4 regions of the Streptomyces sp. NPDC006655 genome follow, and region 2 is predicted to be linked to each of the others. Evidence: riboswitches for the same ligand, from Rfam matches in the RefSeq annotation. Region 2 holds a riboswitch; each other region holds the start of a gene.

The links. A riboswitch is a leader RNA that binds a small molecule or an ion and turns the genes downstream of it on or off. The one in region 2 is predicted to bind cyclic di-AMP.
Region 1: linked by a shared signal. The riboswitch ahead of AB0958_RS09580 (M23 family metallopeptidase) and the one ahead of AB0958_RS33690 (C40 family peptidase) in region 2 are both predicted to bind cyclic di-AMP.
Region 3: linked by a shared signal. The riboswitch ahead of AB0958_RS17715 (M23 family metallopeptidase) and the one ahead of AB0958_RS33690 (C40 family peptidase) in region 2 are both predicted to bind cyclic di-AMP.
Region 4: linked by a shared signal. The riboswitch ahead of AB0958_RS10790 (transglycosylase family protein) and the one ahead of AB0958_RS33690 (C40 family peptidase) in region 2 are both predicted to bind cyclic di-AMP.

What each region holds. Positions count from the first base shown of each region.
Region 1 is NZ_JBEYJU010000012.1:19,593-25,368, reverse strand. Features, by position in the region: gene ribA (GTP cyclohydrolase II) at 1-248, opposite strand, end outside; gene AB0958_RS09595 (MarR family transcriptional regulator) at 397-921, opposite strand; gene AB0958_RS09590 (dihydrofolate reductase family protein) at 1,024-2,163, shown strand; tRNA gene AB0958_RS09585 (tRNA-Met) at 2,234-2,307, shown strand; cyclic di-AMP (ydaO/yuaA leader) riboswitch at 2,535-2,696, shown strand; gene AB0958_RS09580 (M23 family metallopeptidase) at 2,704-3,735, shown strand; gene AB0958_RS09575 (aldo/keto reductase) at 3,828-4,790, shown strand; gene AB0958_RS09570 (PrsW family intramembrane metalloprotease) at 4,889-5,776, opposite strand, start outside.
Region 2 is NZ_JBEYJU010000081.1:19,233-25,008, reverse strand. Features, by position in the region: gene bioB (biotin synthase BioB) at 1-526, opposite strand, end outside; gene AB0958_RS33710 (8-amino-7-oxononanoate synthase) at 674-1,801, shown strand; gene AB0958_RS33705 (DUF397 domain-containing protein) at 1,861-2,088, opposite strand; gene AB0958_RS33700 (helix-turn-helix transcriptional regulator) at 2,098-2,958, opposite strand; gene AB0958_RS33695 (ATP-binding protein) at 3,192-3,650, shown strand; gene AB0958_RS33690 (C40 family peptidase) at 3,684-4,157, opposite strand; cyclic di-AMP (ydaO/yuaA leader) riboswitch at 4,161-4,345, opposite strand; gene AB0958_RS33685 (hypothetical protein) at 4,703-5,011, opposite strand; gene AB0958_RS33680 (ATP-dependent Clp protease proteolytic subunit) at 5,019-5,654, opposite strand.
Region 3 is NZ_JBEYJU010000027.1:2,063-7,838, forward strand. Features, by position in the region: gene AB0958_RS17700 (DNA topoisomerase IV subunit A) at 1-490, opposite strand, end outside; gene AB0958_RS17705 (pitrilysin family protein) at 757-2,151, shown strand; gene AB0958_RS17710 (pitrilysin family protein) at 2,148-3,536, shown strand; cyclic di-AMP (ydaO/yuaA leader) riboswitch at 3,728-3,891, shown strand; gene AB0958_RS17715 (M23 family metallopeptidase) at 3,904-4,659, shown strand; gene AB0958_RS17720 (GntR family transcriptional regulator) at 4,852-5,547, shown strand.
Region 4 is NZ_JBEYJU010000013.1:113,572-119,347, reverse strand. Features, by position in the region: gene eno (phosphopyruvate hydratase) at 1-1,131, opposite strand, end outside; gene AB0958_RS10790 (transglycosylase family protein) at 1,418-2,128, opposite strand; cyclic di-AMP (ydaO/yuaA leader) riboswitch at 2,132-2,336, opposite strand; gene AB0958_RS10785 (transglycosylase family protein) at 2,534-3,538, opposite strand; gene AB0958_RS10780 (cytochrome P450) at 3,708-4,979, opposite strand; gene AB0958_RS10775 (nucleoside triphosphate pyrophosphohydrolase) at 4,983-5,776, opposite strand, start outside.

The DNA of each region.
Region 1 (5,776 bases), on a different contig from region 2:
GCCTCGCGCAGCTGGGGTCCGCAGTCGCAGCGGGCCGAGCCGAAGACGTCGCCGGTGAGGCACTCGGAATGCAGGCGGACCAGCGGGAGGGTGCCCGGTGCGGGCTCGCCCAGGACGACGGCGACGTGCTCCTGACCGTCGGTCAGGCCGTGGAAGGTGACGAGTTCGGCGTTGACGCTGTAGCCGTCGGTGAAGCGCAGCGGGACCCGGACACGGGCGCGCTGGGTGGCGGCGGGGAAGTCGGTCATCGGGGTCTCCAGTGTCCGGGTGCAGGACGGCTGTCCCGTGCGGGACGCGTGCTCCTGCTTCAGATTTGAAGCAGATCCACGGCTGGAACCATACCCCATGCTTTAAATTTGAAGCAACAAGTTTTCGGGCGGCCCGCGAAATCGAGGTTCACGAACCGGAACACGGCGACGACGAGCGCCGCCGCCACGGCACCTCGTCGGAGGTCGGCCGTGGCTTCTCGGCACCCTCCAGTGCCCGCGCGATCACGGAGCTGATCTCCTCCAGCTGCGTGACCTGCTCCTCGGAGAGGTGGTCGAACACCGCCGCGCGCACCGTTTCCACGTGCCCGGGCGCCGTGCGCTCCAGGGCCGCCATGCCCTTGTCCGTCAGGATCGCGAAACTGCTCCGCTTGTCCCACTGGCAGTCCTCGCGCCGGATCAGCCCGTCCTTCTCCAGCCGGGTCACGGCGTAGGTCAGCCGGCTGCGGGTGATCTTGGACCTGGCGGCGAGATCGGTCATCCGCAGCTTGCGCTCCGGTTCCTCGGAGAGGTTGGCCAGAATGCCGTAGTAGAGGTGCGGCATGCCGGCGTCCTGCTGGAGCTGGCGGTCGATCGCGTCCTCCAGGAGGTTGGTCGCCGCCATGAACGCGCGCCAGGCGCGCTGCTCCTTCGACGTGAGCCAGCGAGTCGTCATGGGACCAGTGTAGGTTTGTTTCAAACTTTAACCAAGCGCCCGGTTCACACCCCGCCGACCGCCGGGAGTGGTCCCGCCCGCCGCCGAGAGTGAGCGCGTCCGATGCCGTACCCCCACGTCCTGCTGTCCGCCGCCGTCTCCCTGGACGGCTACCTCGACGACACCGGCCCCGAACGGCTGCTGCTCTCCTCGCCGGCCGACTTCGACCGGGTCGACGAGGTGCGGGCCGGCTCCGACGCCATCCTGATCGGCGCCGGCACGATCCGCGCGGACAACCCGCGGCTCCTGGTGTACTCCGAGGCCCGCCGCGCCGCCCGGATCGCCGCCGGCCGGCCCGAGTACCCCCTCAAGGTCACCGTCACCGCGACCGGCGACCTCGACCCGGACGCGAAGTTCTGGCACACGGGCGGCGACAAGCTCGTCTGCACGACCGACTCGGGCGCGGAGCGGGCGGCCGCCCTGGGCATCGCCGCCGACATCGTCCCGCTGGGCCCCGTGCTCGACTGGCCCGCGCTGCTGACCCACCTCCACGACGTCCGCGGTGTGGACCGCCTGATGGTGGAGGGCGGCGGCACCGTCCACACCCAGCTGCTCCAGCAGGGCCTGGCCGACGAGCTCCAGCTGGTCCTCGCCCCGGTCTTCGTGGGCGAGCCGAAGGCGCCCCGCCTGTTCGGCCCCGGCGGCTACCAGGCCGGGCGGCTGCGCCTGCTGGAGACCCGCCGTATCGAGGACGTCGTCCTGATGCGCTACGAGCCCACCGCCCCCGGCGTGGGCGGCTCGGTGTCCGCCGCCGACCGCCACTGGCTGCGGCTCGCGTGCGAGCTGGCGGCCCAGTGCCCGCCCTCGCAGACGGCGTTCAGCGTCGGCGCGGTGGTGGTCGCCGCCGACGGCACGGAGCTGGCCCGCGGCCACTCCCGGGAGGCGGGCGACCCGGTGGCCCACGCGGAGGAGGCGGCCCTCGCCAAGATCCCCCCGGCCGACCCCCGGCTGGTCACGGCCACCGTCTACACCAGCCTGGAGCCCTGCACCCACCGCGCCTCCCGTCCCCACCCCTGCGCGGAGCTGATTCTCGGCGCGGGGGTGCGCCGGGTGGTCACGGCCTGGCGTGAACCGGACACGTTCGTGCGGGCGGCGGACGGGACGGGGATGCTGCGGGAGCAGGGGGTGTCGGTGGTGGTCCTGGCCGAGTACGAGGCCATGGCCAAGGCGCCGAACGCGCACCTGGGAACACCCCTCGCCTAGGGCCTGCGCGCGGGGTGCTCGTAACCCGTGTGACTCGCACTCCTCGGATGACGTATGCTGGTGTCACCGACGCGGGGTGGAGCAGCTCGGTAGCTCGCTGGGCTCATAACCCAGAGGTCGCAGGTTCAAATCCTGTCCCCGCTACTGAACCTCAGGGCCGGAATCCAGATCACGGATTCCGGCCCTGAGGCGTGTCCGGGCGCGAGTTTCTTGAAAGCGTGGTCAACTCGACCGTTTTTGGCCGGTCGTGGCAGGTAAGTCCATCCTGCGGAAGCTTAATGATCAAGGCGAATGGCTTGGAATCTTACCGCCGGGTCTATTAACGTTCGATAACGCAGCGCGGTCGTCCCAGCCGTCACCCGAGATGGCTCCGTGCGCACGCGCCGAATCCCGTCAAGGGAACCGGGGAACCACCACCTTGGGGTGAATCGCACGGCTGCCGCCGAGTACGAATCGGCCGGTATACGCGCGTAGGAGACCTTCCCGCTCCGAACCCGTCAGCTAACCCGGTAGGCGGCGGAAGGAAAGGAGTGCGCCCGCGTGGCGTCCAACCGGCCTGCTCCGACAGCCCCGTTCGTGCCCAGCCAGCGGCAGCCCGACACCTTCGGTTACGGCACCTACCGCACCGACGAGGGCCCCTGGGAGGAGTGGAACCCCACCGAGGAGTCCCTCGCCCCCGAGCGCGGCCGGCACCGGATCGCCAAGCAGCGCGGCGGCGGACTCGCCCGCAGCTCCACGGTCCTCGGCGTCGGCGTCATCGCCGCCGTCGGCGCGGGCGGCATGGCCAGCGCCAACACCGGCCACCCGCCGGTCTCCATCTCCCTGCCGGACCTGCCCTCCGTCGCCTCCCTGCTGGGCGACGGGGGCGGCCACCACGCCACGCAGACGGCGCTGAGCAGCGTCACCACGACGACCGCCACGGACGGGGACTCCTCCTCCGACGCCGGCGAGGCGCTGCGCAGCCGCATCATCGCCCAGGCCGAGCGGCAGCAGAACCAGCTGGACACCAAGGCGAGCGCCAAGGCCGTGGCCGCCGCCGACACGGCGGTCGCCGCCGCGGAGGCCAAGGCGGAACAGGCCGCGGCCGCCAAGGCCGGCGCCGCCAAGGAGAAGGCGGTTGCCGCCGCCAAGCAGAAGGCCGAGCAGGCCCGGATCGCGGCGCTGGCCAAGCAGTACACGCTGCCCGTCGTGTCGTACACGATCACCGGCACCTTCGGCCAGGCCGGCTCCATGTGGTCCTCCGGGTACCACACCGGCCTCGACTTCGCCGCCCCTACCGGCACGCTGATCAAGGCGGTCCACGGCGGCACGATCACCGAGGCGGGCTGGGCCGGCTCCTACGGCTACCGCACGATCCTCACCCTGGACGACGGCACCGAACTCTGGTTCTGCCACCAGTCGTCGATCGGCGTCAAGGTCGGCCAGAAGGTCGCCACCGGCGACGTCATCGGCCGCGTGGGCGCCACCGGCAACGTCACCGGCCCGCACCTCCACCTCGAGGTCCACCCCGGTGGCCAGCCCACCGGTATCGACCCGATGACCTGGCTGCGCGGCAAGGGCCTCAACCCCTGACGCACCCCACCGGCCCCGGCGGGCCTTCCGCTTTTACGAGAACTTCGTATTGCGTGGGATGGCCCGCCTGCCGCGCCGCGTTGGAATGAAGCATGACTGCTTCTTCCGCATCCCCGGTCCTCCGTAAGCTCGGCGCCTCCGACCTGGAGGTCTTCCCGCTCGCCCTCGGCGGCAACGTCTTCGGCTGGACCGCCGACGAGGTCACCTCCTTCGCCGTCCTCGACGCGTACACGGCCGCGGGCGGCAACTTCGTCGACACCGCCGACTCCTACAGCGCCTGGATCGAGGGCAACCAGGGCGGCGAGTCCGAGACGATCATCGGCAAGTGGCTCAAGGCACGCGGCAACCGCGACGACGTGGTCGTCGCGACGAAGGTCAGCCAGCACCCCGAGTACGAGGGTCTGTCGGCCGCCAACATCAAGGCCGCCGCCGACGCGTCCCTGCGCCGCCTCGACACCGACCACATCGACCTCTACTACACCCACTTCGACAGGCCCGAGGTGCCGGTCGAGGAGATCATCGGGGCGCTGGACGAACTGGTGCGGGCCGGCAAGGTCCGGCACATCGCCGCGTCCAACATCAGCGCCGAGCGGCTCCAGGAGTCCCTGGACTTCTCCGACCGCGAGGGCCTGGCCCGGTACGTCGCCCTCCAGCCGCACTACAACCTGGTCTCCCGCGACACCTACGAGGGCCCCCTCCAGGACCTGGCCTCCCGCACCGGCCTCGCCGCGGTCCCGTACTTCGCCCTCGCGTCCGGTTTCCTCACCGGCAAGTACCGCCCCGGCACGACGGTCGACAGCGCCCGGGCGGGCCGCGCCGCCCAGTACCTGGAGTCCGAGCGCGGCCAGCGGGTCCTGGTGGCCCTGGACGAGATCGCCGAGGCCCACGCGGCGCCCGTCCCGACGGTCGCCCTCGCCTGGCTGGCGGCCCAGCCCACCGTCACGGCCCCCATCGCCTCGGCCCGCACGGTGGAACAGCTCCCGGCTCTCCTGGCGGTGGCGGACCTGACCCTGACGGAGGAGGAACTGCAGAAGCTGACGCGGGCTTCGGCCTGACGGCGACGGCGACGGCGACGGAGGGGGCCGGGGCGGCGGAGGCGGGGCGGTGACCCGGCTGCTCTCCGCCCCCCGGCAGCTCCCCACCTCCCGGGCGCCTACGACCGGTACGGGTTGTAGATCGTGGACGACACCGTCGTGCCGTACCACGCGGGGGCCCCGGGGAGCGGTGTGACCGGGTAGGCGTAGCCGGTGGCCGCCGTGCGGGACGCGTACTCCAGCGCGGGGCGCGCGAGTTCCCGGCGGCTCCACAGTTCGGCCAGGAGTTCCCGTTCCCGTACGACGAAATCGGCCCCCGCCCGCCCCCGCTGCCCCCGGCGCCGCAGCAGCGCGAGTGTCGTCGCGTACTGCTCGTACTCGGCGACCGCCCGCCCGGCGGGCTTCCCGAAGTGGTACGCGGCGTACTCCCGGGCCATCTGCCGGGCCCGCATCGACCCGAGGACGAACGGCTCGGCCGCCCCCAGCCACCCCGCGTACACGTACGCCGGCAGCTCCTCACGCACCGTCCGCAGCTCCCGCTGCCGCGTCCACACCGCCAGCCAGGTCAGCAGCCCGAACAGCGGCACCATGAACATGCCGTACACGGCGAAGAACCCGAACTGCCCGAAGGTCGAGGACCCGTTCCAGAGCGCGTGCATGCTCATCGCGAGCAGCAGCCCGGACACCGGCACCAGCACGCGCCGCGCCCGCTGTCGTTCCCCGGAGAGCGCGGCGATGCCGAAGCCGATCCCGGTGAGGACGGTGAACAGGGGATGCGCGAAGGGCGACATGACGATGCGCACGAAGAAGGTGGCGGCGGTGACGGAGGCGATCCCGCGGTCACCGGTCAGCTGGTCGGTCCCGAAGGCCGTACCGAGGTAGAGGATGTTCTCGGTGAACGCGAACCCCGTGGCGGTGACCCCGGCTATCACCACCCCGTCGACGACCCCGGTGAAGTCCCGTCTGCGGAAGAGGAAGACCAGCAGCACGGCCGCGGCCTTCGCGGA
Region 2 (5,776 bases):
CGTACGTCCCCTCGGACGTGTTGAGGTTGTGGTTGTAGGCGTCCGCGCCCGCCTCGCGCAGCCGCTCCGCCTGACCGTCGGAGAGCAGTCCGAGGCAGGCGCACACCTCGACGCCCTCGTTCTGCTCCTTGATCGCCTTGATGGTGCCGGCGACCCGGTCCACGTCCCGGTCGGTCGGACCGCGCCCGGAGGCCACCAGGCAGACCCGCTTGGCGCCCCCGGCGAGGCCCGCGGCCGCCGCCCTGGAGGCCTCGTCGGGTTTGAGCCAGCTGTACTTCAGGATCCCGGTCGAGGAGCCGAGGCGCTGCGAGCAGTACGAGCAGTCCTCCGGGCACAGGCCCGACTTGAGGTTGACCAGGTAGTTGAGTTTCACGCGCCGGCCGAACCACTGCCGGCGCACCTTGCCCGCCGCGGCCACCACGTCCAGCACGTCGTCGTCGGAGGTCGCCAGCACGGCGAGCGCTTCCTCGCGGGTCGGCAGCTCGCGCCGAAGCCCCTTGTCCACCAGCGTGTTCAGCAGGTCCATGAGAGCCGATCCTGTACTACGAGGCTGCTCCGGGCCAAGGAGAGTTCGCACAACCCTGTCAGATCGACATGTGGGTATCGCCACACAGTGGGTGGCCGACGCTCCCGCTAGGGTCTGTTCATTGCCTACAAAAGCACCGGAGGGGCCATGGCGTTCGGCTGGATCGACGAACAGGCGGAACTCCGCCGCCGCGCCGGGCTCGTACGGAACCTGCGCCCCCGTCCCGCCGACTCGCCGCTGCTGGACCTGGCGAGCAACGACTACCTGGGCCTCGCCCACCATCCCGAGGTCGCCGAGGGCGCGGCCGAGGCCGCCCGGACGTGGGGCGGCGGCTCCACCGGCTCCCGACTGGTGACCGGCACGACGGAGCTGCACACCGAGCTGGAGCGCGAGCTGGCCGGGTTCTGCGGGTTCGAGGCGGCCCTGGTCTTCTCCTCGGGCTACGCGGCCAACCTCGCCGCCGTCACGGCGCTCGGCCCGCACGGCTCCCTGATCGTCTCCGACGCCCTCAACCACGCCTCCCTGATCGACGGCTGCCGGCTGGCGCGGGGGACCACGCAGGTCGTCGGGCACGCCGACCCGGACGCCGTGCGCAAGGCGCTCGGCACGCGCGAGGGGCCCGCGCTGGTCGTCTCCGACACGGTGTTCTCGGTCGACGGCGACGCGGCGCCGCTGGCCGCACTGGCCGAGGCGTGCCGGGAGCGCGGCGCCGGACTGCTCGTGGACGACGCCCACGGGCTCGGGGTCGTCGGGGACGGCGGGCGGGGCGCGCCGTACGCGGCCCGTCTCGCCGGGGCCGACGACGTGGTGGTCACCGTGACCCTGTCCAAGTCGCTGGGCAGCCAGGGCGGGGCCGTGCTGGGGCCCGCCCGGGTGATCGACCACCTGGTGAACGCGGCGCGGACCTTCATCTTCGACACCGGTCTGGCGCCCGCCGCCGCGGGCGCGGCGCTGGCGGCCCTCAGGCTGCTGCGGCGCGAGCCCGCCCGCGCGGCCCGGGCCCGCGAGGTGGCCGCCGAACTGCACGCACGGCTGACCGCCGCGGGCCTGTCGGCGGTACGACCGGACGCCGCGGTGGTCTCCGTGCGGGCCCCGTCCCCGGAGGAGGCCGTGCGGTGGGTGGCCGACTGCCGGTCGGCAGGCCTGGCCGTGGGCTGTTTCCGTCCGCCTTCCGTGCCGGACGGCATCTCACGGCTCAGGCTGACCGCCCGTGCCGACCTCTCCGGGGCCGAGATCGAACGCGCTGTACGTGTGATCGGCGAGACACGACCATGAGTCGGCGTGACACGGCCGGGCCTTGCGCGCATGCGGATACGGAATCGGTTGCCGGCTGATCAGCCGGTGAACGTGGCCACGAAACCCGCCCAGCTCTCGGGGGAGAAGAGCAGCGCGGGCCCGGCGGGGTGCTTGGAGTCGCGTACGGCGAGCAGCCCGGCCGGTGGGCCGGAGTGCGGCCGTGCCGTCTCCACGCAGTTGTTCGCTCCGGTGCTGTAGCTGCTGCGCAGCCATCGCACACCGGGCAGATCCGTACTTGAAGGTACATTCCGAGGCAGTGCAGTCATGGTGCCTCCTTACGCGCCGTCACCTATCCCGGCGATGTAATCCAACGAGTCCTCGGGTGAAAGGGCGTGGATCTGAAGGGTGTTGAAGGCCTCCGCGTAGGCCTGGAGGTCTTCTTTCCGTTCGAGGTAGAGGCTACTCGTCAACTGGTCGAGAACAACCACATCCAGATCGGAAGTGCGCGGAAATGAGAAGATTACGAAAGGGCCGGTGATGCCGATATGCGCCCCCGCGGCGAACGGCAGCACCTGGAGCCGCACCTGCGGCAACCGGGCCGCCTCCGTCAGCCGCTCCAGCTGGCGGGCCATCACCCCCGGGCCGCCCACCTCCCGGCGCAGCACCGCCTCGTCCAGGACTGCGCTCAGCTTGAGCGGCGGATCGCCCCGTAGCACGTCCTGCCTGGCCAGACGTACCTCCACCAGCGCGTCGAGGGCCTCGTCGTCGAGCCCGTCGGCGGCCGCCCGGGTCACCGCGCGGGCGTACTCGGCGGTCTGCAGCAGCCCCGGCACCACCGAGGTCTCCAGCGTGCGCATCGCGCCCGCCTGCGACTCCAGGCTGATGAAATCCCGGTAGGCGGGCGGCAGCACCCCTCGATAGGCGTGCCACCAGTGGTGTCGCCCCGCGGTGTCCTCCGACCCCGCCAATACCAGGAGCAACTCGCGCAGTTGCCCCTCGGCCACCCCGTAGGCGTCGAGGAGTAACCGCACATCGGCCGGTTTCACACCGCTGGCGCCGGTCTCGATCCGGCTCACTTTCGACTGGTGCCAGCCCACCAGGCGGGCGGCCTCGCCGCTCGTGAGACCCGCACCGGTGCGCAGCATGCGCAGTTCGGTGCCCAGTTTCCGGCGGCGTACCGCGGGACCGTTCTGCATGGGCTACTCCCTACTCAATCTGGCCGCCCATATACGGTCCGGTGTCGCAGAGTTCACCGCTTCGAGCGACAGATATATGCACATCTTGGTGGATCGCTCCCCGTGACCGCCCCCGTGATGGCAGTCTGGCGGAGAAGTACCAGTCCGGGACCGTACTCGAACCATCCCCACCGTGCCGGACCCCGGTCCCGAGGAAGTCGGACTCCGGTCCCGAGGAAAGGGACGACGTCGCCATGGCAGACCACCTGGAAGCATCCGTCACCCTGCCGAGCGAACCCGCCTCGGTCGCCGCGGCCCGGGCGTATGCGCTGGACACCCTCGCGGAGTGGGGACTGCCACCGGAGACGGAAACGGCGGACACCATCCGCCTCATCGTCTCCGAACTCGCCACCAACGCCGTGCAGCACACCTTCGGGCAGTCGCCCACCTTCACGCTGGACCTCGTCCTCGACCGTGACGAGCACCTGCGCATCGGCGTCACGGACAGTCATCCGCGCTTCCCCAGGAGACTTCCCGCCGCGGTCCAGCAGGACAACGGCCGCGGCATGGTCATCATCCGCTGGCTCACCGCCGAGTACGGCGGCAGACTCCGGGTCCGCCCCACCCGGGAGGGCGGCAAGACGGTCTTCGTCGAACTGCCCTGGACGGTCCCGGCCCACCCCGTCACCGCGGTCGGCCAGCAGGAGCCGTAGCCCTGGGCTCCCGCCGGCCGGTGCGCGGCGGGGTCAGCTGACCCGGCCGTACCAGACGCTCTTCGTCCAGATCTTCTGGAGCTTCACCACGTCCCCGGTCTTCGGGGCGTGCCAGATCTTTCCCTTCCCGGCGTAGATGCCGACGTGGTACACGCTGGAACCCGAGTGGAAGAAGACCAGGTCCCCGGCCTTGCGGCTGCCGGCCGAGATGTGACGGGTCTTGTTGTACTGCTGGGCCGCCGTTCGCGGCAGGGTCTTGCCCGCCTTCTTGAACGAGTACAGCGTGAGCCCGGAGCAGTCGAACCTGTTCGGTCCGGTGGCGCCCCACCGGTAGGGTGAGCCCTTTTTCGAGGCAGCGACCTGCAGTGCCTTCGTCGCCAGCGTGGCGGCCGAGGCGTCGGAGGCGACACCAGGGATCACGATCGAGCCGCCCACGGCGGCGATCGTCAGCGCCGAGGCCGTACCGGCCCGAGCCATGAGCGACGGAACACGATTGAGCGCAGTCATGCGCAACCCTTCGTCAGCCGCCTGTGAAGGATGACCTGTCGGATTCGGGCTGGCGAAGTTGCCCGGCCGCGTTGCCACGGCTTCACCCCAAGGGCTGCTCGGTCCGGTCATGGCGTGACCGTGCCGGCGACCCGTCGTGCTTGGGTCCTCCACTCCTGCCGATGCACTGCTGTCGACGTCATCCGGGCGGCGGCAGGACTCGGCGTCCGCCCGGACCGCCCCGCCGTGGTGGCGGGGGCTTGTCGTCAGACGGGATCTTCACGCACTCGTGTCCGAAAATCCCAACGGAATCGGGGATTTGTGGGGTTACTCACCACCCACCCGTTCGGGTGGACAGCTCTGTGTTCGATTATCCGTCAACTCCCCTGCGTAGCCCCGGACCTGCGTCGAAGCCCTCCACGACCACCATGGCGCAGGCGAGTCGAGCGGCTTTTTCGGTCAGGTAAAACCACGCCACACTCCGCCGAACGGCGGTAACCCCTTTGGGTCGTTTCAACTCCGGTCCGGGCGTGGCGTCGACGCATCGGACCGGAGTCCTGCGGAGGTCACCGTACGCAGTCGGGCGGGAGTGCGACGCGAGCGGTCCGGCGCTCGCCGTCGAGCACCCGCAACGCCCGTGCCAGCGTGTCCCCGTGCAGCTCCGTCTCGCCCCGTCGATGCATCAGGGCCAGGGCGTCGCGCAGCTCGGACGCCGCGCGCACCAGCGCCTGCGCGGCGCGCAGACCGCGGTAGGTGTCCTCGTTCTGCGCCGGGTTGATACGGCCCAGCAGATCGACCACGTCCAGGTAACGGTCGATCAGCTCGCCCTCCGCGCGGGTCAGCGCGGGCAGCGGCGGCAGCTCCGGTGGCAGCATCGGCGGCTCACCCCGCGTGCGGCCGGCCGAGCGGGGGCCTGTGCGTGGGCATCACCCGGTCCGCCAGCCCGTACGCCACCGCCCCCGGCGCGTCCAGGACCAGGTCCCGCTCCAGATCCCGCTGGACCTGCTCGGGGGTGCGCCCGGTGTGCCGGACGAGCATCTCCTCCACCATCCCGCGGGTCCGTTCCCACTCGGCCGCCTGGATGAGCAGATCACTCGGCTGCCCCCGCACCGGTTCCGGCAGCGCCGGTTGCTGCAGCACGATGCGGGCGCCGGGCAGCACCGAGCGTTTGCCCGGGGTGCCGGCCGCGAGCAGCACCGCGGCCGAGGCCCCGGCCTGACCCAGGCAGACGGTCGCCACCTCGCAGGTGACGTACCGGAGCGTGTCGTAGATCGCGGCCATCGCGCTGAACGACCCGCCCGGGGAGTTGATGTACAGCGAGATGTCCCGCTCCGGAGCCGCGTACTCCAGGTACATGAGCTGCGCCAGCACGTCGTTGGCCGAGGTCTCGTCGACGGGGGCGCCCAGGAAGACGATCCGCTCCTCCAGCAGCTTGGAGTACGGGTCCAGGGTGCGTTGCCCGGCGGTGGTGCGTTCGGTGAACTCGGGCAGGACGTAACGGGCGGACGGTCGGGTCATGGCGATACCACTTCCTCGCGGCTGGGCGTCTCGACGGCTGAGCAGACTGTAAGAAATGTACAGGACGTACATACGTCAGGGCGGAGATTCCGCTGTCGCCGAACAAGATGTGTCGCCGGGGG
Region 3 (5,776 bases), on a different contig from region 2:
GGCCGTCGTAGTTGGGCGCGAAGTCGACCGTGTCCTCGTCGATGGACTCGGTCATCAGGCTGGTCGCCTCGGCCATCCGGCACTCGGTGTACCGCATGGCGGCCGGCGGGTCGTCGTTGCCCAGCGAGCCGAAGTTGCCGTGGCCGTCGACCAGCGGGACGCGCATCGAGAACGGCTGCGCCATCCGCACCAGCGCGTCGTAGATCGACGAGTCGCCGTGCGGGTGCAGCTTGCCCATCACCTCGCCGACCACACGCGCGCACTTCACGTAGCCGCGCTCGGGACGCAGCCCCATCTCGTTCATCTGGTAGACGATCCGGCGGTGCACCGGCTTGAGCCCGTCGCGGGCGTCCGGCAGGGCGCGCGAGTAGATGACCGAGTACGCGTACTCGAGGTAGGAGCCGCGCATCTCGTCCACGACGTCGATGTCGAGGATCCTCTCCTCGAACGAGTCGTCGGGCGGCGGGGTCTTCGTGCTGCGGCGGGCCATCGCTGCCGGCTCCTTGCTCATGCGTGAACGGGATCTGACGCGGACCATTGTGGACCGCCGTACTGACAACCCGGGTCAGGACCCGGTCTCCGCGGCCCGCTCCGCCGCCCGGCGGCGTTCGAGAGCGGGTCTGACGCAGGCTACGCGATCCGCTGTGGGCGTACGTCGTGCGGGAACTTCGCCGGGTCCCCGCCCGCTTGCATACAGTGGCAGGACCGGCAGAAAAACCGCGGTTCGAGACCGCTTCCGCGAGCGAAGGGACGTACATGCCCATGGGTCACACGACCACGGCCGAGACAGGCTCCGGAGGCCTGACAGCGACCGAGCACCGCTTGGCCAACGGTCTGCGCGTGGTGCTCTCCGAGGACCACCTGACCCCGGTCGCGGCGGTCTGCCTCTGGTACGACGTCGGTTCCCGGCACGAAGTCAAGGGCCGTACCGGCCTGGCTCACCTTTTCGAGCACCTGATGTTCCAGGGCTCCGCCCAGGTGAAGGGCAACGGCCACTTCGAGCTCGTCCAGGGCGCCGGCGGCTCGCTCAACGGCACCACGAGCTTCGAGCGCACCAACTACTTCGAGACCATGCCCGCCCACCAGCTGGAGCTCGCCCTCTGGCTGGAGGCCGACCGCATGGGCTCGCTGCTCGCAGCCCTGGACGACGAGTCGATGGAGAACCAGCGCGACGTCGTGAAGAACGAGCGCCGCCAGCGCTACGACAACGTCCCCTACGGCACGGCGTTCGAGAGGCTGACCGCCCTCGCCTACCCGGAGGGCCACCCCTACCACCACACGCCGATCGGCTCGATGGCGGACCTGGACGCGGCCACCCTGGAGGACGCCCGCGCGTTCTTCCGCACCTACTACGCGCCCAACAACGCCGTCCTGTCGGTCGTCGGCGACATCGACCCGCAGCAGACGCTCGCCTGGATCGAGAAGTACTTCGGTTCCATCCCGGCGCACGACGGCAAGCCCACCCCGCGCGACGGCGCGCTGCCCGAGATCATGGGCGGGCAGCTGCGCGAGGTCGTCGTCGAGGAGGTACCCGCGCGGGCGCTGATGGCCGCGTACCGGCTCCCCGAGGACGGCACGCGCGCGTCCGACGCGGCCGACCTGGCCCTGACCGTCCTCGGCGGCGGTGAGTCCTCCCGCCTCTACAACCGCCTGGTGCGACGCGACCGCACGGCCGTCGCGGCCGGCTTCGGCCTGCTGCGGCTCGCCGGCGCGCCGTCCCTGGGCTGGCTGGACGTGAAGACCTCCGGTGACGTCGAGGTGCCGGTCATCGAGGCCGCCATCGACGAGGAGCTCGCCCGGTTCGCCGAGGAGGGCCCCACGCCCGAGGAGATGGAGCGCGCCCAGGCCCAGTTGGAGCGCGAGTGGCTGGACCGGCTCGGCACCGTGGCCGGCCGCGCCGACGAACTGTGCCGGTTCGCCGTCCTGTTCGGCGACCCGCAGCTCGCCCTGACCGCCGTCCAGCGCGTCCTCCAGATCACCCCCGAGGAGGTCCAGGAGGTCGCCAAGGCCCGGCTGCGCCCCGACAACCGCGCGGTGCTCGTCTACGAGCCCAAGTCCCCGGAGGCGGTCGAGGACGCCGACGTGCCCGAGGACCCCGAGGCCGAGGCCACGGTCGAGGCCGGCGACAACGATGAGGAGACGGCCAAGTGACCGAGCTCGCCAGCATGGACTTCCATCCCCAGCCGCAGCCGGGCGAGGCCAGGCCGTGGGCCTTCCCCGCCCCCGAGCGCACCACCCTGGACAACGGCCTGACCGTGCTCCGCTGCCACCGCCCCGGCCAGCAGGTCGTCGCCGTGGAGGTGCTCCTGGACGCGCCTCTGGACGCCGAACCGGCCGGCCTGGACGGTGTCGCCACGATCATGGCGCGGGCCTTCTCCGAGGGCACCGACCGGCATTCCGCCGAGGACTACGCCGCCGAGCTGGAGCGGGCCGGGGCGACCCTCGACGCGCACGCCGACCACCCCGGCGTCCGCATCAGCCTGGAGGTCCCGGCCTCCCGTCTCGCCAAGGGCCTCGGACTGCTCTCCGACGCCCTCAGGGCGCCCGCCTTCGCCGACAGCGAGGTCGAGCGGCTGGTCCGCAACCGTCTCGACGAGATCCCGCACGAGCTGGCCAACCCCAGCCGCCGGGCCGCCAAGCAGCTCTACAAGGAGCTGTTTCCGGCGACCGCGCGGATGTCCCGCCCGCGCCAGGGCACCGAGGACACCGTCGAGAAGATCGACGCCGCCGCCGTACGAGCGTTCTACGACCGCCACGTACGCCCCGTCACCGCCACCGCGGTCGTCGTCGGCGACCTGACCGGCATCGACCTGGACGCGCTGCTCGGCGACACCCTGGGCGCCTGGACCGGCTCCACCGCCGAGCCCCGGCCGGTGCCGCCGGTGACCGCCGACGACACCGGACGGGTCGTCGTCGTGGACCGCCCCGGTGCCGTCCAGACCCAGCTGCTCATCGGCCGCGTCGGCCCGGACCGGCACGACCGGGTCTGGCCCGCCCAGGTGCTCGGCACCTACTGCCTGGGCGGCACCCTCACCTCGCGCCTGGACCGCGTGCTGCGCGAGGAGAAGGGCTACACGTACGGCGTCCGCTCCTTCGGGCAGGTGCTGCGCTCCGCCCCCGACGGCACCGGTGCCTCCCTGCTGGCCATCAGCGGTTCCGTGGACACCCCGAACACCGGGCCCGCCCTCGACGACCTGTGGACGGTGCTGCGCACCCTCGCCGCCGAGGGCCTCACCGACGCCGAGCGCGACGTCGCCGTGCAGAACCTCGTCGGTGTGGCGCCGCTCAAGTACGAGACGGCGGCGGCCGTCGCAGGCACCCTCGCCGACCAGGTCGAGCAGCACCTGCCCGACGACTTCCAGGCCACGCTCTACCGGCAACTGGCCGCCACCGGCACCGTGGAGGCCACCGCGGCGGTCGTGAACGCCTTCCCGGTGGACCGCCTGGTGACGGTCCTCGTCGGCGACGCGGCGCAGATCAGGGAACCCGTCGAGGCCCTCGGCATCGGCGAAGTGACCGTCGTCGCGGCGGAGTAGCTCCACGCACGCGTGCGGAGCCCTGGCGGCCGTCGGCCACCAGGGCTCTCGTATGTCCGAATTGGGGCGGAGGTTGCCTGTCTGCCCTGTGGGATGCGCTACAAAAGCCGCGATCGGTTTGAGTCTTGAAAGAACGCCGCCGTAGGTTCCTTCGGGCTGTCCGTCAGGCACCGCGCCGCACCCGCGGCACCGGACAGCCATCGCCGAGTCCCCGTACGGCGCGAGCCAGGGGAGCCGGGGACCCACGCAGTCCCTGGGGTGAATCGGGCGCCCGCGCGTGTCGCGAGGGGGTCCGTAGGAGACCTTCCTGCTCCGAACCCGTCAGCTAACCCGGTAGGCGAGAGGGAAGGAAAGGACCAGCCTCTACATGGCGTTCATGTGCGCCTCCGGGAAGCACCGTCGTCCCGGCCGGGTGAAGCGCACCACCGCGCAGGCCGCCGGCATCGCGGCCCTCACCACCACCGGCGTCATCGGCACCGTCTCCGCCGCCCCGGCGCTCGCCGCCGAGAACAGCGTCGAGCAGACCGGTCTCACCCCGGTCATCACGGTCAGCGACTCGGTCGCCGAGCACGTCGACGCCCAGGCTGCCGCGCAGCAGGCGGTGGCCGAGCGCAAGGCGGCCGAACAGGCCGCGCGCGAGAAGGCCGCGGCGCGGGCCGAGAAGGAGCGCGAGGCCAAGGCACGGGCCGCGCGGGAGGCCGAGCGCAAGCGCCTCAACGCCTTCGTCGCGCCGATCAGCGACTCGTACGTCTCCACCGGCTACAAGACCGGCGGCTCCCTGTGGTCCTCCGGCTCCCACACCGGCATCGACTTCCACGCCGCCGCCGGCACGGTCGTGCACGCGGTGGGCACCGGCACGGTCGTCTCCACCGGCTGGGGCGGGGCGTACGGCAACCAGATCGTCATCAAGATGGCCGACGGCATGTACACCCAGTACGGCCACCTGTCGTCCATCGGTGTCTCGGTGGGGCAGCAGGTGACCCCGGGCCAGCAGATCGGCCTCTCCGGGTCCACCGGCAACACCACCGGCCCCCACCTCCACTTCGAGGCCCGTACGACCGCGGAGTACGGCTCCGACGTCGACCCGGTCGCCTACCTCCGCAAGCACGGTGTGAACGTCTGACGTCCGTCCTTTTCGGTGACATCCTGCGAAGCCCCGGCAGCCGGCCGGGGCTTTCGCCGTTTTCGCGCCCCCGCTGTCCAAAAAATACTCATGGATTCCGGCCCCCCGTCGGAAATTCCCGCGCATTGCAATAGAGTCACGGAACCGGCGTCACTCGGCGGCGTTTCACGGGGATTAAGGCGGAGGTCGGACATGCGCATTCCGGCGCACTCGGTATGCACGGCGATCCGGGACGACATCGTCGCGGGTGTCCACGAGCGCGGCAGCCGGCTCACCGAGGAACTCCTGGCCCGCCGCTACGGCGTCTCGCGCGTCCCGGTCCGCGAGGCGCTGCGCACCCTGGAGGCCGAGGGCTTCGTCGTGACCCGCCGGCACGCGGGCGCTTGCGTGGCCGAACCGACCGAGCAGGAGGCCGCCGACCTGCTGGAGATGCGCCTGCTCCTGGAGCCGCTCGGCGCCCTGCGGGCCGCCCAGCGCCGCACCGAGGCCCACCTGAAGGTGCTGCGCGGGCTGGTCAGGCTGGGGCAGGAGCGGGCCAGGACCGGCAACAGCGACGACCTGCGCTCGCTGGGCGGCTGGTTCCACGAGACGCTCGCCCAGGCCTCCGCCAGCCACGCCCTGACGGCGACGCTCACCCAGTTGCGGCACAAGATCGCCTGGATGTACACGGTGGAGGCGCCCGTCAGCCCGGTGGAGTCCTGGGCGGAGCACGGCGCGATCGTGGACGCGGTGGCGCGCGGGGACGGGGAGCGCGCCCGGGCGGTGACGGCGCTGCACACCGAGCGCTCCACGGCCTTCCACCGGCTCCGGTTTCCCGGCGCCGCCGAACGGGCGAACCCTGTGAGGACTTCGCAACATCCCGTAAACATGTCGGGCGTGCGGCATTAACACGGGCGCCGTATACAAAGAGGTGCTATTCGCGGGGGCCGTTTTTTCGGTGCCCGTATCCAGCTGTGCCCTTTATCCAGGCGTGCCCGTTCCGAGGCGTGCCCTTATTTACGTTTACCGGTGCCGCTGCCGAGCGCGCCCGTATTGCGGCGCGCACTTGTTCAAGCGTGCCGCTGATTCCGGCTGCGTGTCTTTCGTGCGCGAAAAAGGGCGGGGCCGCGCCGGCCCC
Region 4 (5,776 bases), on a different contig from region 2:
GTCGGCGATGGTGACGTCCTCGGTCTCGCCGGAGCGGTGGGACATCATGCACTTGAAGCCGTTGCGCTGGGCGAGCTCGACGGCGTCCAGGGTCTCGGTGAGCGAGCCGATCTGGTTCACCTTCACCAGGAGGGCGTTCGCGGTGCCCTCCTCGATGCCGCGGGCCAGGCGCTCCGGGTTGGTGACGAACAGGTCGTCACCGACCAGCTGGACCTTGTCGCCGAGCTTGTCGGTGATGACCTTCCAGCCGGCCCAGTCGTCCTCGAACAGCGGGTCCTCGATGGAGACCAGCGGGTACGCGGCGACGAGCTCCTCGTAGTACTCGGTCATCTCGGCGGCCGAGCGGGACTTGCCCTCGAACTCGTACCGGCCGTCCTTGTAGAACTCGGACGCGGCGACGTCGAGGGCGAGCGCGATCTGCTCACCGGGGACGTAACCGGCCTGCTTGATGGCCTCCAGGATGAGGTCCAGCGCGGCGCGGTTGGACTCCAGGTTCGGGGCGAAGCCGCCCTCGTCGCCGAGGCCGGTGGACAGACCCTTGGCCTTCAGGACCTTCTTGAGGGTGTGGTAGACCTCGGCACCCCAGCGCAGCGCCTCCGAGAAGGACTCCGCGCCGATCGGGGCGATCATGAACTCCTGGATGTCCACGTTGGAGTCCGCGTGCGAGCCGCCGTTGAGGATGTTCATCATCGGCACCGGCAGCAGGTGCGCGTTCGGGCCGCCCAGGTAGCGGAACAGCGGCAGGTCGGACGCCTCGGAGGCGGCGTGCGCGACGGCGAGGGAGACGCCGAGGATGGCGTTGGCGCCGAGCGAGCCCTTGTTGTCGGTGGCGTCCAGGTCGAACATCGCCTGGTCGATCAGGCGCTGCTCGGTGGCGTCGTAGCCGACCAGCTCCGGGCCGATCTGCTCGATCACGGCGAGGACGGCCTTCTCGACGCCCTTGCCGAGGTAGCGGTTGGGGTCGCCGTCACGGAGCTCGATGGCCTCGAAGGCGCCGGTGGAGGCGCCGGACGGGACGGCGGCACGACCCGTGCTGCCGTCGTCGAGGCCGACCTCGACCTCGACCGTGGGGTTGCCTCGGGAGTCCAGGATTTCCCGGGCTACGACGACGTCGATGGACGGCACGAGCATCTCCTTCTTGGGATGTGACGCTGGTTGTGCGGGGCGCACGCGGACCTGGTCGGCCCTTGCTCAGCCTTGCGACTAGAGCCTAACCGGCCCAGGGCCGTCAGCCGGTCGACCGACCGGCCCGTGGACACCCTGACGGTACTCATTGTTCATGCGCGGAACAAAGGGGGGTCCCGATGAAGAACGGGAGAAGAGCGGGTCAAGGAGCGCGACCGCAAAGAGAAACCCCGCTCCGGCGCGTTCGGGGGAAAACGCGCCGGAGCGGGGGCCCGTGGGGGACGGGGGTGCCTTACTTCAGGTGCAGCTGCTGACCCGGGTAGATGAAGTCGGCGTCGTCGACGATGTCCTTGTTCAGCTTGAACAGCGCCTGCCAGCCACCCTTCACCTTGTGCTTCTCGGCGATCGAGCTGAGGGTGTCACCCTTGACGACCTTGTACTCGCCGTCGCCCTTCTTGACCTTCTTGCCGGTCGGGGTGGTGACGGTCTTCTTGGCGGCCGGGCGCTCGGCGGAGCGGGAGGCCGTCTGGGTGTCGGTCGCACGGCTGCTCGTGCCGGCGCTGCCGCTGCTCGACGAGCCGCTGGAGCTGGAGCCGGACGAGCTGGAGCTGGAGCTGCCGCCGGTGTAGGCGGCGCCGGACAGGCCCTTGCCGCAGACCGGCCAGGCGCCCTTGCCCTGGGCGGCGAGGACCTTCTCGGCGATCTGGATCTGCTGCCCCTTGGTGGCCTGGTTGGCCTGCGGGGCGTAGGCGGTGCCGCCGTACGCGGCCCAGGTGGAGGCGGAGAACTGCAGACCGCCGTAGTAGCCGTTGCCGGTGTTGATGGACCAGTTGCCGCCGGACTCGCACTGGGCGACGGTGTCCCACTCGGAGGCGGTGGCGGCGGAGGCTCCGCCGGCTGCCATCAGCGGGGCGGCGACGGCGGCACCGGTGACGCCGGCGACGGCGATGGCGCGGACGGCCTTGGACGGACGACGGTGCTTGCCCTTGCCGGAAAACAGCATGGAAGATCCCCTCACCGACGCCTGCGAGGTGAGCTGTCGGGTTCGGGCCGGTTGAGTTGCCCGGCCGCACGGCCCGCTCTCGCGAGACGCGCGGCTCCACCCCTAGCCGGTTCCGGCGGCCTTTCGGCCGTGAGGCCCCTGAGGGCTCAACTGCCGGACCCGGCGCTTACCTTGGGTCCCCCGCTCCTGCCTACGGCGCTTGACGCGACGACTGTTCCCGGGCGGCCGCTGGCAGGACTCGGCGTTGCGACAGCCGGGGCTCGTGGTGACGAGCGGCCTTGACCGTAAACAGACGATCAGGCGAATTTCAAAGATGATCAGGGCTTCTGAGACTCATCCCACACTTTCACCAAAACGGACAATCGCCCCGAAGCAGGACGTCAACTCCCGCCGCTTTTGGCCCGTTTAGCTGTCGAGTTTCAGGGTCTGACCGGGGGCGATGTCGTTCGGGTCGGTGCCGATGTCCGCCTTGTTCGCCGCATAGAGCGCGCGCCACCCGCCGTCGAGGCCAAGGGAGTCGGCGATGGAGGCGAGGGTGTCGCCGTCGCGGACGGTGTAGGTGCCGGCGTCTGCGGAGGCATGACGGCCGGCGGACGCGACCTTCTGACCGTTTGTCACGGTTTCGTCCGCCGAGTCACCGCGGTGCTTGCCGCCACCGCTGACGGCGCCCGTGTCGACCAGGCTCCAAGAGCTGCCGGTCTGCCATGAATTGTCCGAGTCGTCACCGGCGTCCGGGATCACCGGGTTCTCGCTCGCCTTCGAGGGGGCGGAGGCGGAAGGCGTCGACCCCGCCGCCTTGCCGGCACCGTCGGACTTGCCGGGAACGGGCGCCTTGGAAGCGTCGCTCGCGCCGGAACTCGGAGCGGGGGACGCGGATTCGGCCCCGGAGCCCTTCGTCGCGGACGACGCGCCCGAGTCGCCGGAGTCGCTCGCGGAGGACGAGTCCGACAACCCGGAGGACGAGTCGACAGAACCGGAGGAACCGGACGAACCATCCGATCCGCCGAGGCCCGTGTCCACCTTCACCGAGGTGTCGTCCGACGAGAGCCCGGCCAGCAGGGCACAGGTCCGCCAGGGCTTGGTGCCCTGTTCCGCGAGTATCTTCTCGGCGACCGCGATCTGCTGCGAACGGCTCGCCTGGTCGGGCGTGGCGGCGTAGTCCGTACCGCCGTACTTGTCCCAGTCGTCCTGGGACATCTGCAGTCCGCCGTAGTAGCCGTTGCCGCTGTCCATGCTCCAGGAGCCGGCGCTCTCGCACTCGGCCACCTTGTCCCAGGTGGTGCCGTCGGCCGCGTTCGCGCTCGCCGCACCCAGCAGCGGGATGGCGATGGCGGAGCCGGTCACCCCCGCCGCGACGAGGAGAGCCGGAGCCTGACGGGGGCGACGGTGACGACCGTTCCCGGAGAGCATGCGGAAACCTTTCGAGCGACAGCGGTGACCTGCGCGACGGGTCCCGCAGGGGCGCCGCGCTGATGGGTGAACGTATCGGCAGACGATCACTTGTCACAAGTTAATGCCGCGCAGATCACGTGAAGATCACAGACTTGAGCGCTGGTCACCTTCGGTCCGTGGGGGTCCCTCACCCACCAGGTGTGAACTCCACGGGGAGCGTCCGCAGCCCGCGCATGATGAGCCCGCCACGCCACCGCAACTCCCGCTCTTCCGCGGCGAGTCGCAGGTCCGGAAGGCGGGTGAACAGGGTGGCGAGCGCGGTCTGCCCCTCCAGCCTGGCGAGTGGGGCGCCGAGGCAGTAGTGGATGCCGTGGCCGTACCCGAGGTGCTGGTTGTCCCGCCGTGAGAGGTCGAGCGTGTCTGGTTCGGCGAACCGCTCCGGGTCCCGGTCCGCGGCGGCGAGTACGACGAGGACCGGGTCGCCGGCCCCGATGTGCTGCCCGCCGATGACGAGCGGCTCGGTGGCGAACCGCCAGGTGGCCAGCTCCACCGGCCCGTCGAAGCGCAGCAGTTCCTCGACTCCGGTCTCCAGGAGGCCACGCTCTCCCGCGGCCAGGGAGTCCTGCAGGCGAGCCCGCTGCTCGGGGTGGGTGAGCAGGGCGTACGTGCCGTTGCCCACGAGGTTGACCGTGGTCTCGAAACCTGCGAACAGCAGGATGAAGGCCATGGCGGCGGCCTCGTTCTCGGTGAGGTGCTCGCCGTGGTCCGAGGCCCGGATGAGCCCGGAGATCAGGTCCTCCGCGGGGTCCGGCTCGGCGGGCAGCGCCTCCCGCTTGCGATGGATCAGCTCGGCCAGATACCCGCGCATCTTCTTCACGGACCGCGCGACACCGCCGCGGGGTCCCCCGCCGTGACGGATCATCATGCCCGCCCAGTCCCGGAAGTCGTCCTGGTCCTCGCGGGGGACGCCGAGCAGATCGCAGATGGCGTAGATGGGGAGCGGAAAGGCGAACTCGTGGATGAGGTCGGCGGATCCACGGTCCGCGAAGCCGTCGATGAGCCCGTCCGCCAGCTCCTGCACCCGGGGCGCGAACTCGGCCACCCGACGTGGTGTGAACGCCTTGCTGACCAGCCGCCGCAGCCGGGTGTGGTCCGGCGGGTCGATGTTCAGCAGGTGTGTCATCAACTCGGCCTTGCGCTCGCCGGGGATCCCGGTCTTGCCCTTGGCGTGCGCGGGCTCGTCGTGATGCGCCGGGTTCTTGCTGAGCCGCGGATCGGCGAGCGCCTGCCTGGCGTCGCCGTACCGCGTGACCAGCCAGGCCTCCACCCCGCTGGGCAGGGTGGCCCGGTGCACGGGGGCGTGCTCGCGGAGCCAGGCGTAGGCGGGATACGGATCGGTGGCGAACTCCCAGGTGAAGAGTTCCGGGGCGGTGGTGTCCCGAGGGGGCCGGCCGGTCACGCCTCAGTCCTGCCCCTCGGTCCGCCTGATCGCGTCCCGGTACGTGCGGGCCGCTGCTCTGAGGGCTGCTTCCGGGTCCACGCCCTCCGTCTCGGCGCGGGCGGCCAGGGCCAGGAGTTCGTAGCCGATGCCCTCGCCCGTCGGGAGGGGGACGTCCAGGCCCGCGGTGCGGACGCGGGAGGTGAGTTTGGCGGCGAGGGCGAGGCCGGGCTGGCCGAGGGGGACGCCGTCGGTCACCGACTTCCGCTGCTTCTCCGCCGCCTTGGTCCGCAGCCAGTGCTCCTTGACCTCCTCCGGCGTCGACGCGGTCTCGTCGCCGAAGACGTGCGGGTGGCGGTGGATGAGCTTGGCGACGATGCCGCCGGCCACGTCGTCCACCGAGAACGGGGCCTCGGGGTCCTCCTCCGCTATCCGTGCGTGGAAGACGACCTGGAGGAGGACGTCGCCCAGTTCCTCGCGCAGTTCGTCGCGGTCGCCGGCCTCGATCGCCTCGACCAGTTCGTAGGCCTCCTCGATGGCGTACTTCGCCAGGCCCTCGTGGGTCTTGCGGGAGGACCAGGGGCACTCCTCGCGGATGCGGTCCATGACCTGGACGAGGTCGAGCAGGCGGGCGCCCGGCAGGTCGTAGGAGGCGGGGAGCAGCTCCAGCTCGGGCATCCGGACCCGGCCGGAGCCGGCGAGGCGGGCCAGGCCGTCGGTGAGAGCGGGTTCGCCCTCGCCCGTCGCGACGACCACCACGGTGCGGCCGCCGGCGCAGGCGTCGACCAGTTCCCCGGCGGTGGGGGCGGCCTCGTCCA